2 regions of the Brevibacillus sp. HD3.3A genome follow, and region 2 is predicted to be linked to the other one. Evidence: riboswitches for the same ligand, from Rfam matches in the RefSeq annotation. Region 2 holds a riboswitch; the other holds the start of a gene.

Region 1 (7,513 bases), 1.5 Mb from region 2:
TCGGCTCGCTGACGCTCTTGTCCGGCCTCTTGACGCTCCTCTACAGCAAAAAACACAAGCTCGATGTCCGGGCCAGCGACGAAGCGGCGGCTTAGCAAAAATGCCGCTTCGCTGTCTGCGGCTTCCCCATACGTCTCAATTTGGTGTAAACTAGACAAGACAACATTGAAAAATTGTTGAAAGTCTATGGAGGCGTTTTTTCCATGCAGATACTCACTTCTTCATCCTTTGGCATTTTGGTGCCGCTGGTGATGGCAACCGCGGTCATCTTTTTGCGCATGCGCCGGCAAAAAAAGCCTGTGTCTGCAAAAAGCATTATCCTGCCGCCGTTCTTCATGGCTACTGGCTTTGCCATGTTTTTCTTTCCGGAAGCGGCGCTGCCACCGATGTACGATCTGGCGGCGTTTGTAACCGGATTGATTTTCTCCATTCCCTTGATTATGACTTCGCGCTTTGAGATCATCGGTCAAGACGTTTACCTCAAACGTTCCCGTGCGTTCTTCTTTATTTTGGCAGGACTCCTGATCATCCGGCTGATTATCAAGCTGGTGATCAACGACAGCTTCACCCCGATCCAGACAGGCGGCTTGTTCTTCCTGCTGGCGTTCGGCATGCTGGTTCCGTGGCGCATTGCCATGCTGTACATGTACCGCCAATTGACGAAAAAGACGTTCGGAACGCATTGATCGCCGGCGATGTTGATGTCGCAGAAAAGAAAGAGCAACCTGATTCCTTTTTTCGCAAAGGGAACGGGTTGCTCTTTTTTCTATGATTCAGTTATTCAGTCAAGTGCGTTTGGAAAAACTCAACGATGTGGCTAATCAGTTGCAAAAAGCTCTAAGGCCCGCCGTGAATGAGCAAACACACTCACTTTTTTCTCAAAACAAAAAAGCCGTCCCTGTTCGGACAGCTTTTTGCCTGCTGATTGATTTCGCCCGCTCTTTTCACTACGACCTACACTTGCCCGTTTGCCCTAAAACTCCACGTAAAACGGATGCTTTTCCTCCTGCAAACATAAAGAGATGCGCTGTCTGAAATTGCTCCAGGTCACCTTTTGCAAAGCTTCCTCGATCGGAAAGAAGCCCGACTCCAGACACTCAGGCGTTGTGATTAGTTTTCCGCCGATCGGTCTGGCGAGAAACAGGGCGTTGCAGATCGACTTGCTGACATTTTGAAACACGCCGCAAAATTTCGTCACTTCAATGTCCAAGCCGCATTCTTCCTTCGTTTCCCTGATCGCTGCTTCGCGGATGGACTCCCCTTGCTCCACCTTTCCGCCGGGCATTTCCCAGCCCCGTCTCGGCCCTTTGATCAGCAGCACTTCGTTGCGATCATTGACGATAATCGCCGCAGCGGACAAAGAATGCTTGGGTGATGTCACAAGCTCGCCTCCTTTGCGCCATTTTCTTGCTTTGCCCCTCGTTACTTTCTAGCAAATTCAAATCAGGTACGTCCCGCCACAAATGGAGTGCGATTCGTGAAGCGCTTTTGCCGCGCCTACTCTTGCAAAAAAAGGACGCTCTCCGCGCGATTGCAGCATCCGCTTGGCCGATCCATCCTGCTGCGGTTCACACAGCACGATATTTCCGCCAGGTAAAGCAAGCGTCAGGCAACGAGCGCCCATTTGCTCATCGTCGAACACTGCTTGGCTCGGCAAGCCGAACCACCGCGTCCAATCCGCTGCTGCCGCTTCCAGATCGGAAACAGCATAACCAACCGCTTGCAGCTCCGTCGCGCCATTTGGATGCGGAGCGATGATGCCGCGCTGTGTCAAATCGGCTTTGCGCTCCTCGTCTGTCTCGCTCCATTCAATCAGAAACGGCATTTGTCTCGCACTGTGCGGGTCTTCGGCAAACAGCATGCGCCACTGCAAAATCTTCCCGTCGTCTCGCGTGCGGCTGCCCGCTACCGGCCCTGTCACTTTGAGACCAAGTGACTGAAATCGCTCTACCCACGCGTCCATTTGCCGAGTGCGCAGGGCAATTTGCCCAAGTCCCTCACCGCGATTCGCCTCCCAGACCAGTTGCCGGATGAGCGGATTGTCGGATTGCTTGGCGACAGCTGCCTCCTCCACCGCCAAAAACTCCACATAAGATAGTCCCAAGTAGCTGAGACTGTTCCATGTTCCCCAATGGGTATGACGTCCGCCCGCGACAGCGTGAAAGCCTGCTTCCTGAAAAAGCCGGGCAGCCTCTCCAGGGGGACGGTGCACGAAATGAACCAGATGATCGAAGGAAAGCTGCATCTTTTTTCGCCCCTTTTCGTATTAGCTCTATAATAACAAATTCACCCATTTTTCGTTACCGTTGAAAGGAGCATAATGAATCAGACGCAGCAAAGCCTAAAGCACATCCGGCGAAAACAACGACAAAAGAAGTGGCAAAGGATGGCGAAGCAAACGCTCTTGTTCAGTCTGCTCGTCATCCTTTGCTCAGGGATTTACTTCGCTTTCGACAAGCTGGGAAGCCATTCCGCCTCCCCTGAACACGATTCCGCACCACCTCCGGCTGTTGCCCACGAGCCGACTGTCCGGCTGACCTTCGTCGGAGATGTGATGATGTCCGGAAATGTGGAAAAAACGTTGCTCGAAAAAGGCTACGACTACCCGTTCACGCACGTCCGTTCCCTGTTTTTGCAGGATGACTTTACCATAGCCAATCTGGAGACGCCACTTACCACAAAAGGCACGCCTGCCGACAACAAACAATACGTTTACAAGTCCTCTCCTTTGGCTGCGCCTGCGATGAAAGCAGCAGGGATCGATGCGGTCAACCTGGCAAACAACCATTCGATGGATCAGGGCGTGGCCGGATTGCTCGACACGTTTGACGCGCTTGCCAAAAACGGGATCGCTTACCTCGGCGGCGGCAAAGACTCTGTGGAAGCCTTCACTCCCGTCGTGGTGGAGCGAAACGGCATCAAGCTCGCCTTGCTCGGATTCAGCCGGGTCATTCCCGAAGTCAGCTGGTTCGCCACGGAGAAACAGCCTGGACTGGCTGGCTCCTATGATTCCGCCAAAGCCGTCCAAGCGATTCAACAAGCAAAGGCACACGCTGATCTCGTCGTCGTGATCGCCCATTGGGGCAAGGAACGGGAAGACTTTCCCGTCGATCACCAAAAAGAATTGGCCAAAGCTTACATTGACGCAGGAGCAGACTTGATCGTCGGTGGTCATCCTCACGTCCTGCAAGGCTTTGAACGCTACAACGGCAAGTGGATTGCCTACAGTTTGGGCAATTTCATTTTCACCCGCTCGACGGAGCCAAAAACGTGGCAGACGATGGTACTGCAAGCAAGCTGCACAAAAGACGCTTCCTGTGAACTGACGATGCTCCCGTTCCATGCCGAGCTGGGACGAGCGGTACCGATGAATGACACGGATGGGGCAGCGCTTCTGCAACGAATCGAATCACTGTCGGAAAACGTTCAGATTGAAGCCGATGGTCACGTACAGGCACGCTCATGATAAATGAGGCGTGCCCGTTGCCTTTTTTGGCGAAACTTTTCCATATTGCTTTCGTAGACCATAGTAGAACCACTTTTTCCAGCGAAAAGGAGGCGGCACATATGACCGGATTGATTATCACCGTATCGGCGATCGGCCTTATTATACTCTGCAGTTATTTCATGACCAAATGGGAAAAAGTCATCTTCCCCGGCAATCAGAAAAACGGGCCTTCAGATACCGATCAACAGCTCTCGGATAAAAAAAGCAAGTAGAAAGGATCAGCGCTGATCTAGACAGACTGCGAGCTATGCCGATTCGATCAGCGGGAAGCAGCGCACGGAAAGTCCGAAGTCACTTTTCAGCACTTGCTCATGCTCTGCGCGAATACCTGTAGCGATCAAGCCCGCGCGCAGCACACCGCCCAGATCGAATTGCACCTTCAATTTCGTCACGTTCACGCCAGCCTCCCGCAAGAAATGCAGCACGCGATCAGGTGTGGCGGCGATACACGAGCCTTCCAAATAACACAGCACCCGTTCGTCTTGCCCTTGCTCCAACTGAGCCGCGGCATTTTTTTCTGTCCAAACAGGATGCGGCGTAAATGGCTGGGTCAACAAGTAAGCCAAATCTTCAACGACAGCGCTTGCGGTCGGCAGTTCGCCTGCACCCCGGCCCGTAAACAACAGGTCGCCCACGATGTTCCCGGAGAGCTGCACCGCATTGAACGCATCCTGGATTTGCGCCAACGGATGGGCAATGGGCAGCACAGTCGGCTGAACCGATAGGCGGATGCCTTGCTCGGCTTTTTGTGCCTGGGCAATCAGCTTGATCCGGTAACCCAGCTCGCTTGCGATCCGGATGTGTCCGGCAGACAAATCGGCGATTCCTTTACGCACGACATCCGCAAGCGGCAACGACTCCCCGTACACAAGCTGCGCGAGAATGTACAATTTGTACATGGCATCGAAACCTTCCACATCCGAACGCGGATCAGCTTCCGCATAGCCCAGCTCCTGCGCCTGCTTCAGCACTTCCTGATAAGAGAGCTGTTCCGCCTCCATTTTCGTCAAGATGAAGTTCGTCGTCCCGTTGAGAATACCGCGAACTCCTTGGATGTCATTTGTGCGCAAAAACTGCCGCAGCACACTCAAAATCGGAATCCCGCCAGCTACGCTCGCTTCATAAGCCAGATGCACCTGATGCTGGTTAGCCAGATCGACAAGCTCAGGGCCGCGTTTGGCGAGCAGCTCTTTGTTCGCCGTTACCACATGGCAGCCTTTTTCAATCAGGGCACGCACGTAATCATACGTAGGCTCGACACCGCCCATTACCTCCACGACAATGTCCACATCGCTTTTTAGCACATCCTCAAAATCGGTAGTCAAAAGCGCAGGATCAACCTGAACCGCCCGTTCTTTTTCCGAATCGCGAACCAATGCTTTGACAATCTCGATCCGTTTGCCCAACCGCTGCGCCAGCTTCTCCTGTTGCGAGCGAATCGTTTTGATGACGCCGCCCCCTACTGTTCCCAATCCCAGCAATCCTACTTTGATTACACCTGCGCTCATTATTACCACCTCATGTCATGTTTTGGAAAAATAAGAAAAACCTTCTTGCTAAGAAGAAGGTTTGGCATCAAGGTCCTTCTCCTTATCTCCCAGAACGATTTTCGTCCTGCAGGAATTGGCACCTTGTCACAAACTGCGTAACGGTTGCCGGGCTTCATCGGGCCAGTCCCTCCACCTCTCTAGATAAAGAAAACTATGAATTTTTGTTCTTTGCTAGATGTCAGTTCTCTCTTGTCTTTGAAATTGGGCAAATGTTTGCCTCGTTCCCACTTTTTCATACATCAAAAAACCTTCTCCGCTAAGAAGAAGGTTCGTCTTGACTGCTACGAGGCACCCGCTTCTTATCTATCGAGACGAAACGTCCCGCAGGAATTGGCACCTTGTCGCAAAAGCAACGGTTGCCGGGCTTCATCGGGCCAGACCCTCCACCTCTCTGGATAAGAACTATGATTTGCTATTGAGCCTATTCTAAGAAATTCCAATGCATTCGTCAACACAATTCTTTTTGTTTGCTGACAAGACTCGCAAGCAGGAAGACAGAACGGCAACCCCCTCAGCAAAGCAGCCGTTTCCACGCGCAAACACACTTTCCACTTCTGCCATGTTGCAGCAAGCGCACGTAACGATTCCTGCTTCGCTTTCCTCTGGCACTTCTTTTTCTTCAACATAGCCGCACCATGGACATATGAAAAGCTGAACCACGCCACTCCCTCCTTTTCAGCGGTTACAATCTGGCAGCCATGCCACCTAAAAAGCAGTTGTGCGCAAGCATGCGATATGCTTGTCCTGATAAAGATCCAGTCAAGCAACTTCAATCACGAGGCGGGCACTGAGTCTATTAACAGGCTACCGCAACGGCATACACCCTTAATTCCCTTGACAGGCGCATTAACCGCGCAAATAGACCCTAGATAGAGCAATCACGAGACACCTCTTGCTCCCTCGACAGGCTACATCAATCACAGTCAACTCCGGCTTCCTCGATGGCCTTCTTCCATTCCCCAAACAAAAAAAGCATTTTCCGACGACCGATACGATCGTTAGAAAATGCGCAAGCAAAGAGAAACGTATTCGTCCCCCTGCTGTCATGGCGAGTCCTCTAACACCTCCCTATCTCCCGTAGGTCCATCAGTGTCGTCGAAACAGGCAGGTCTCCTGACTTTGGGATCATCGTCTGGCGCTGCCTTCCCCATCCAAGTCTGGACAAGTGGCCTGTATGCGCAAAACTCCCCTCTTACAGTGGCGGGACCGTGTCGGATTTGCACCGAGCTTCCCTATTATCCTTGCGGCGATATACCTCAAGGAACCTGTTCCCACATATGAAATTGGAAAAATCACTACTGTTATTGTACCCTACCATTGCCGAGATAGGGAGGGCGAGTTGCGAGCGGCAGCGAAAAGATAGCGAGGAACACGCAGCGACAGCTGGAAAGCGAAAAACGAGAAACGAAAAGCGAGTAACAAAAAACGAGAAACGAAAAACGAGTAACAGAAAATGAGCGACGGAAAGCAAGCAGCAGAAAACAAGCAACGGAAAACGAGTAACGCAAAACGAGTAACGCAAAACAAGTAACGCAAAACGAGTAACGCAAAACGAGTAACGCAAAACGAGTAACGCAAAACGAGTAACGAAAAGCGAGTAACGAAAAGCGAGTAACGAAAAGCGACACACAGAAAGCGAAACAGCGGGCTTCTCCGGGAATGTAAATTTTTTTGTGTAAATGGGTTTTTAACGGGTGGACAGTTACGTCAACGGCTTTACATGGAGTGGCGGGCATGATAGGCTCGCTTGCCATGCGATGCATATTTTACTGGCATCGCCCAATCGCAAGAAATCATGCCCGCAGAGGCTCCATGTCAAGCCGACTCAACAGTTGATTATGCGGACAGTTCCCCTTGCAATCGATCTCCAAAATGGATGGCAAGTTGCGATATACATTCTTTCCAACTCCGAAGCGGCATAGTCCATTTCTTCGATGCCTCAACGGTAGCCAGATAGATGATTTTCCGTAGAGCATCGTCGGATGGATAAGCCGTTTTGTCTTTGTGACCTTACGGAGTTGCCGATGATAGCCCTCGATGATATTCGTCGTATAAATCATCTTGCGTATCTCTGGGGATAGCTGAAATAGGCGGTCAGTTCGAGCCAGTTGTTTTCCCAGGAGCGAATAATGATGGGGTACTTCTTTCCCCACTTGTCTTTGAACGTAGAAAAAAGCAGTCTCAGCTTCTTCTAACGTAAGGGCTTGATAGACTTTCTTTAAATCTGCCAAGACTAACTTTTCTTCTTTGAACGGAACATATTTCATAGAGTTACGAATCTGGTGGATGACGCACAGTTGAATTTGGGTTTTCGGAAAAGCAGCATGGATCGCCTCAGAAAACCCTGAAAGACCGTCCTTGCAGGCGATGAGAATGTCTTCTACACCACGGCTTTTCAGCTCTGTACACACATTGAGCCAGAAGCTTGCACTTTCGTGCTCGCCGATCCAAATGC
Region 2 (7,513 bases):
AATGAAGCAGAGGCGTTAAAGCAAGCGAAGCAGCTTCTCGGCCGATTGCTTGGAGCTGACAGCGCGAACTATCGCCATGTGGAATCGAATAGCGCGGAAAAATTCATGCGTTATCATAACGGGTTACCTGTCATGGAAGATGTGCTGGATATTGAACTGGGCAGCTCCGGACGTCTTCTGATGTTCAGCAAACCGACGAGAGCGTATTCCCCGTCTTCGTTCCCGGATGCTGCGGAAGCTGTGGCGAAAAGCGCCGCCGAAAACGAGCTGGCCGCAAATATGAAGCTTGTATACGTGCAGCACATGTCCGAAGGGAAGGCGCTGAAACAGCCGACACTGGAATACAGGGCAGCGGTTTCCTTTTTCCAACAAGGAAGGCCGGTTTTCCTTGATTGGTACATTGATGCGCATAGCGGCAAGATCAACTACGGTACGGGAAACAACGGCTTTGCCTACGATCAGCTGCAGCGGGAGCAGCCGCAGGCAGATGCGTTCGAGACACACGAACAGCCTGTCATCGTGCGTACGAAGGAAGAGGCGAAGGCGCTTTTGCAAACGGAATTTGGCGTCAACGTCGAAGGCATGTCCTATCGGGAATCCGTAGATGATCACCAAAAGAACAAATCATTCAACTGGGCAGATAGCAAAGACCGCTGGCATGAAGTGACGATCGACGCGAAGACGAGCCAGGTAGTTGGGTTGCGCGTTCCCCGCACAAATACGCAAGTGACCGTGAAGCGCGAACAGGCCGAGCAGGCAGCCGTGTTCTTTTTGGCCAAATACGCCGATCCGGGCGTAAAAGAAGTGCAGCTTGCACAAGTGATGGAACCTGGCGCAGCCAATCCGGTTTCGTCAGGCAACTGGGTATTCCGCTATGTCATGAGCAAGGATGGGATTCCGGTGTTGGACAAGGGGCCAGATGCCGCTTACGAGGTGTCGGTAGACCCTTCGACCGGGAAGGTAAACAGCTTCCGGAATTGGCGAGAGACTCACAAGTTGATAGAGCTTCCTTCGTCAGCCGAGGTCGTTTCCAAACAAAAGGCTGCCGAGTCGTTTTTGCGCGTCATGCCACTCAGGCTTGTTTACCTGTTAAAAGATCAGGAAAACGATTGGCTGGATCGTCCGAGACTCGCGTACATTCCGTGGAGCGAGGAAGAGCTGGCAAGCAGTTTCATTACCATCGATGCCAAAAGCGGCGAGGCTGTAATCGAGCCGTAAGGACAAGAAAAAGAGGCTATCCCGCAAGCCAGCTGGAAGGCGGGGGGATAGCCTCTTCTTGTCATTTACCTAGCAGTCGTCACACGAACACCCAACAATGACCAGCAGGATAAACAGTACGAGCACCAGTGCGAAGCAGTCTCCAAAGATGCCATTTCCGCAGTAAGATGTACTCACGTTTGTTCCCCCTCCTTTCCGTTATGCTACAGTCTATACACGATCGCACAGATTGGCGTGGGCGGATGCCCGGTAAGCACAAAAATGGGCGCAGTCGGGGAGAAAAGCAGTAAATAATAGACAAATTCTCAATTGACGTAGACAGGACGCGGTGTTAAGATACTGTCAAACATGAAACCTGAAAGTCAAAAATGAATACCATGGTACAACTCTTATCAAGAGAGGCAGAGGGACTGGCCTGATGAAGCCTCGGCAACCGGTTAAAATCCGGTGCCAATTCCAGCAAAGCTACGGCTTTGAAAGATGAGAGGATGGTTCAGGCGCAATTGTATCCGCGGACAAATCCTCTTCTTTCAAAGAAGAGGATTTTTTTGTGCAAAAAAACTGCCGAGAATAAACGCCGCAAGGGAGAAAAGGAGTACGTCAATGAAACCCACTTTTCGCGAACAGCTTTCCCGGAAAATTCTGATTCTGGACGGTGCGATGGGCACGATGCTGCAACAGGCGAACTTGACCGCCGATGATTTTGGCGGCGAAGCCTACGATGGTTGCAACGAGCTTTTGAACTTGACGCGACCAGACGTCATTCGATCCATCCACGAAAAATATTTGGAGGCGGGAGCGGACATCGTCGAGACGAATACATTCGGAGCCACCTCCGTCGTGTTGGCCGAGTACGATGTCGCCGACAAGGATCTGGAGTTAAACATCGCTGCGGCCCGTCTGGCGAAGGAAGCCGTAGATGCCTATAGCACAACCGAGTGGCCGCGATACGTGGCAGGGGCAATGGGACCGACGACGAAAACGCTCGCTTTGACAGGCGGTGTCACCTTCGAGGAGCTGGTGGAGTCCTACTATCGTCAGGCAAAAGGACTGATCATTGGCGGAGCCGACGTGCTGCTGCTGGAAACATCGCAGGATACGCTGAACGTCAAGGCGGGGGGAATCGGCATCCGCAAAGCGTTCGCAGAGCTGGATGTGGAGTTGCCCGTCATGCTGTCCGGGACGATTGAACCGATGGGCACGACTCTTGCCGGTCAAAACATCGAGGCGTTTTATATCTCGCTTGAGCATTTGAATCCCGTGTCCGTTGGGCTGAACTGTGCGACTGGCCCCGAGTTCATGCGCGACCATCTGCGCACGCTGTCCGGACTGGCTCAATGCGGAGTGAGCTGTTACCCCAATGCGGGCTTGCCGGATGAAAACGGACATTACCATGAGACACCGCAAGGGCTTGCGACAAAAATGCGCGCTTTTGCAGAACAAGGCTGGCTGAACGTGGCGGGCGGCTGCTGCGGAACGACGCCCGACCATATCAGGGCGATGGCAGAAGCATTGAAAGACTGCAAGCCACGTCAGGCTGTCGATCAGGCTGTCAGCGCGGTATCCGGCATCGAAGTCGTGTACGTGGAAGATGACAGTCGCCCGCTGTTGGTAGGGGAGCGCACAAACGTCATCGGTTCGAAAAAATTCCGCGACTTGATCGCCGCAGGCCAATACGAGGAAGCGTCAGATATCGCCCGGGCACAAGTAAAACGCGGCGCTCACGTCATCGATATTTGTTTGGCTGACCCGGATCGGGATGAATACGCCGATATGGAAAAATTCCTGCAATTCGTCGTGAAAAAGGTCAAGGCTCCGCTGATGATCGACTCGACGGATGCAAAAGTAATGGAGCTGGGCCTGCGCTATTCCCAGGGAAAAGCGATTCTCAACTCGATCAACCTGGAAGACGGCCTGGAGCGCTTTGAAGAAGTAGCGCCGCTGATCAAAAAGTTCGGAGCGGCTGTAGTCGTCGGAACGATCGAGGAAGCGGGCATGGCTGTCACGCGCGAGAAGAAGCTGGAAGTGGCGAAGCGCTCGTACGATATTTTGGTCAACCAGTACGGAATTGCCCCGCAAGACATCATTTTCGACCCGCTGGTGTTCCCGGTCGGTACAGGGGATGAGCAGTACATCGGTTCCGCCAAGGAGACGGTTGAGGGGATTCGCCTCATTAAAGAAGCGATGCCGCTGTGCAAAACGATTCTCGGGGTCAGCAACGTGTCTTTCGGGCTGCCAGCAGCGGGCCGCGAAGTGCTCAACGCCGTGTTTTTGTACCACACGACGGTTGCCGGACTCGATTTTGCCATCGTCAATACAGAAAAGCTGGAGCGCTACGCGTCGATTCCCGAGGATGAGCGCAAGCTGGCGGAAGCGCTGCTGTTCGAGACAAACGACGAAACACTGGCTGCATTCACCGAATTTTACCGCCAGAAGAAAAAAGAAGTGCGGGTGGAAGCTTCCACGCTGACTTTGGAAGAGCGCCTCGCCCGATATGTCGTCGAAGGCTCCAAGGATGGCTTGACTGACGATTTGAAGCTGGCTCTGGAAAAGTATGCGCCGCTTGAAATTATTAACGGCCCGTTGATGTCAGGAATGGAAGAGGTCGGCCGCCTGTTTAACGGAAACCAGCTGATCGTAGCGGAAGTGCTGCAAAGCGCGGAAGTCATGAAAGCGTCCGTCTCGTTTTTGGAGCCATTTATGGAAAAGAGCGATGCGGCGGCCAAAGGCAAGATTTTGCTGGCGACAGTCAAAGGCGACGTGCACGACATCGGCAAAAATCTGGTGGAAATCATTTTGGCAAACAACGGCTACAACGTCGTGAACCTGGGGATCAAGGTGCCGCCTGAGCAACTGATTGCCGCTTGCCGGGAAGAGAAGCCGGATGCGATCGGGTTGTCCGGTCTTTTGGTCAAATCAGCCCAGCAAATGGTCATTACCGCGCAAGACTTGAAAGCAGCGGGAATCGATGTGCCGATGATGGTCGGAGGTGCGGCTTTGACGCGCAAATTCACTTCCAACCGGATCGCGCCGGAATACCACGGAATCGTGTTGTACGCCAAGGATGCGATGGACGGACTCGACCTCGTCAACCGTTTGCAAAACCCGAACGAGCGGGAGCGTCTGGTCGCTGAGCAGCAAGAACTCGCTGAAGCGGCGGCAACGGCGCAACACGTGGTGGTACAGGAGAAAAAAGCTCCGCTGCCGGCCCGCTCGGCGATTAGCAGAACCGTTCCGATTCAGTTGCCGCCAGACTGCGAGCGACACGTGCTGCGCCAGTACCCGATCAGCCATTTGCAACCGTACCTGAATTTGCGCATGCTGCTCGGCAAGCATCTCGGTGTGCGTGGAAACGTGGAAAAATTGCTGGAAGCGGGCGACGAAAAGGCGTTGGAACTGTACGGGATAGTCGAGGAGCTGTTGAATGAAGCGAAGCAGCAGGGAACGATCAAGGCGCACGGTGCCTATCAGTTTTTCCCGGCGCAAGCGGACGGCAACGATATTATCGTCTACGATCCAAACGACCACAGCAAAGTGCTGGAACGATTCTCGTTCCCGCGTCAGCCGGAAGAGCCGCATCTGTGCCTGTCCGATTTCTTGCGTCCGGTCGAGAGCAAGGAGATGGATTACGTCGGATTTTTGACGGTGACAGCAGGCGGCGGCATTCGCGAGCGCTCGACTGAACTGAAGGAACGCGGCGACTACTTGCGCTCGCACGTTTTGCAAGCATTGGCTCTGGAGCTGGCGGAAGCTTTTGCGGAGCGGATTCACCACGTAATGCGCGATGTATGGGGGATTCCTGATCCGGCGGAAATGACCATGCTGGAGCGCTTCGGTGCCCGCTATCGAGGCATTCGCGTGTCGTTCGGCTATCCGGCTTGCCCGAACCTGGAAGACCAGGCGCAGCTGTTCCGCCTGTTGCGGCCGGAAGACATCGGCATCCAGTTGACAGAAGGCTTCATGATGGAGCCGGAAGCTTCTGTATCCGCGATGGTATTTGCCCACCCGGAAGCGCGTTACTTTAACGCAGGTCCGTCGGTGTTTGAAGTATAGATCGTCTAATGAAAATGGGAGAGAAGGGATTGAGTTGACGACGAGCAAGCAAGACTTACGGGAGTATTTGCAGGAGCACCTGCTGGTCGGAGACGGAGCCATGGCGACCCAGCTGCATGCGCTGGGCGCCCCGGTTGGCGTCAGCTTTGAAGAGTTGTGTTTGTCCAATCCGCGCGTGGTGCACGAAGTTCATGCGTCGTACTATCAGGCAGGAGCGCGCCTTTTGGAGACGAATACATTTTCCGCGAACCGGGATGCGCTCAGCCGCTACGGTTTGGAGCACAAAGTGGCGCGGATCAACCGTCTTGCCGTGGCGATTGCCCGCGAAGCCGCCAAGGACGATGCGTACGTGGCAGGCAGCATCGGCTCGATTTTGGCTGGACGGGTGAAGAAAAAGGTACTGGATGAGTATCGGGACCAGTACGAGGAACAGGCGATCGCGCTGTTGCACGCAGGCGTAGACGCGCTGATTTTGGAAACGTTCCTCGATCTGGAGGAACTGCTGCTCGCCATCGAGGTCATTCGTCCGCTGACAGATGTGCCCGTCATTGCGCAACTGGCGACATTGGAAGTCGGACGCACGCGCGACGGCTACTCGCTGACGGATGCTTTTCCGCAACTGAAACAGGCAGGAGCAGACGTCATCGGTCTGAACTGCCGCTTGGGTCCGGCTGAAATTTTGCGCTCTTTTGAAAGCACGATCTTCCCGGATGATTCGCTTCTGTCAGCGTTCCCCAATGCGGGGCGGCTGGGAATGACGGACGGGGAGTACGCCTTCAAGTCGTCTCCCGACTATTTTGCCGAAAGCGCCTTGCGCCTGCGCGATCAGGGAGTGCGCCTGATCGGCGGCTGCTGCGGAACGACCCCTGCACACGTGAAGGCGATAGCAGACGCGCTCGCAGGGCAAAAACCGCAAGCACGCGTGAATCCAACGATTGCGTTGGCGGAGCGTCCGCACATAACGGTACAAAGCATTCACGAGCGCGAGAAGCCAAGCATCGTGGAACGGGTGAAAACAGCTACAACGATCATCGTCGAATTTGATCCGCCGCGCGATCTCGACGCCGAACAGTTTCTGGACGGCTGCTGCGAGCTGCACAAAGCAGGGGCAGACGCGATCACGCTGGCAGACAATTCGCTTGCGACGGTGCGGATGAGCAACATGGCGCTCGGAGCGCTGATGAAAACGAGACACGGGATCGATCCGCTTTTGCATATTGCCTGCCGTGACCGCAACTTGATCGGGCAGCAATCCCATCTGATGGGGCTGCACGCGCTTGGCATCGACCAAATTCTCGTCATCACGGGCGACCCGTCCCGCTTCGGCGATTTGCCGGGGGCAAGCTCGGTGTTTGATGTCACTTCGTTCGATTTGATCCGCATGGTGAAGCAGTTGAACGAAGGCGTCTCGTTCTCGGGACGACCGCTCAAGCAAAAAGCCCAGTTCATCGTGGGCGCAGCCTTCAACCCGAACGTGCGCAACATGGCAGCGGCTGTCGCCCGGCTGGAAAAGAAAGTCGAGGCAGGGGCTGATTACATCATGACCCAACCTGTGTATGACGTCGAATCGATTCGCCTTGTACACGAGGCGACCAAGCACATCGGCATCCCGGTTTTTATCGGCATCATGCCGCTGACCAGTCCAAGAAATGCCGAGTTCCTGCACAATGAAGTGCCTGGCATCAAGCTTTCGGCGGAAGCCTTGGAACGGATGAAAAAAGTACAGGGACCAGCGGCCAGGCAGGAAGGCATCGCCATCGCCAAAGAACTGCTCGACACGGCTGTCCGCTATTTCAACGGGATTTACCTGATTACGCCTTTCAACTATTACGATATGGCTGCTGACCTGATTGCGTACGTGCGGCAGCAAAGCGCCCTGGTCAAAACGGCGCAACCGTAGAAGACCAGACCAGCCCAAACAGGAAAAAAGCCCAATAGGCCCTCGCGCAAGACAGGCAGCTGCCTTTCGTCTTTACGCGAGGGCTTTTAGTTCATCCAGCATATAGGCGGTCTTGATCGCCTCACGCGTGCAAAACTTCTGAATCTCGGCCACTTCCATCTCCTCATACTGCTTCATGCGCAAAAACCGTTCCATGATATGTGGGAAGGTCAGATCGACAAACAGCAAATGCAGCTGCTCGGCAGACAGCGGATTTTCCTGCAAGTAGGCCCGCAACAAAGACGTAAACAACGGCTCGTTCCAGCTTCCTGCCTTGCGCATGGCGAGCGAGAGGACGCGACT

What was found. Region 2 has a riboswitch for S-adenosylmethionine ahead of metH (methionine synthase). Riboswitches for the same ligand answer to the same signal wherever they lie in the genome.
Region 1: linked by a shared signal. The riboswitch ahead of HP435_RS17805 (homoserine dehydrogenase) and the one ahead of metH (methionine synthase) in region 2 are both predicted to bind S-adenosylmethionine.

The regions. Positions count from the first base shown of each region.
Region 1 covers NZ_CP085874.1:3,854,403-3,861,915, forward strand. Annotated here, with positions in the region: gene HP435_RS17775 (MFS transporter) at 1-95, shown strand, start outside; gene HP435_RS17780 (CcdC family protein) at 204-686, shown strand; gene HP435_RS17785 (NUDIX hydrolase) at 974-1,381, opposite strand; gene HP435_RS17790 (VOC family protein) at 1,439-2,245, opposite strand; gene HP435_RS17795 (CapA family protein) at 2,321-3,466, shown strand; gene HP435_RS17800 (hypothetical protein) at 3,568-3,720, shown strand; gene HP435_RS17805 (homoserine dehydrogenase) at 3,754-5,016, opposite strand; SAM riboswitch class I at 5,096-5,206, opposite strand; SAM riboswitch class I at 5,355-5,460, opposite strand; cobalamin riboswitch at 6,144-6,342, opposite strand; partial or broken gene HP435_RS17810 (IS256 family transposase) at 6,852-7,513, opposite strand, start outside.
Region 2 covers NZ_CP085874.1:2,317,313-2,324,825, forward strand. Annotated here, with positions in the region: gene HP435_RS11375 (YcdB/YcdC domain-containing protein) at 1-1,218, shown strand, start outside; gene HP435_RS11380 (YjcZ family sporulation protein) at 1,288-1,395, opposite strand; SAM riboswitch class I at 1,605-1,705, shown strand; gene metH (methionine synthase) at 1,822-5,271, shown strand; gene HP435_RS11390 (bifunctional homocysteine S-methyltransferase/methylenetetrahydrofolate reductase) at 5,306-7,171, shown strand; gene HP435_RS11395 (phosphotransferase) at 7,244-7,513, opposite strand, start outside.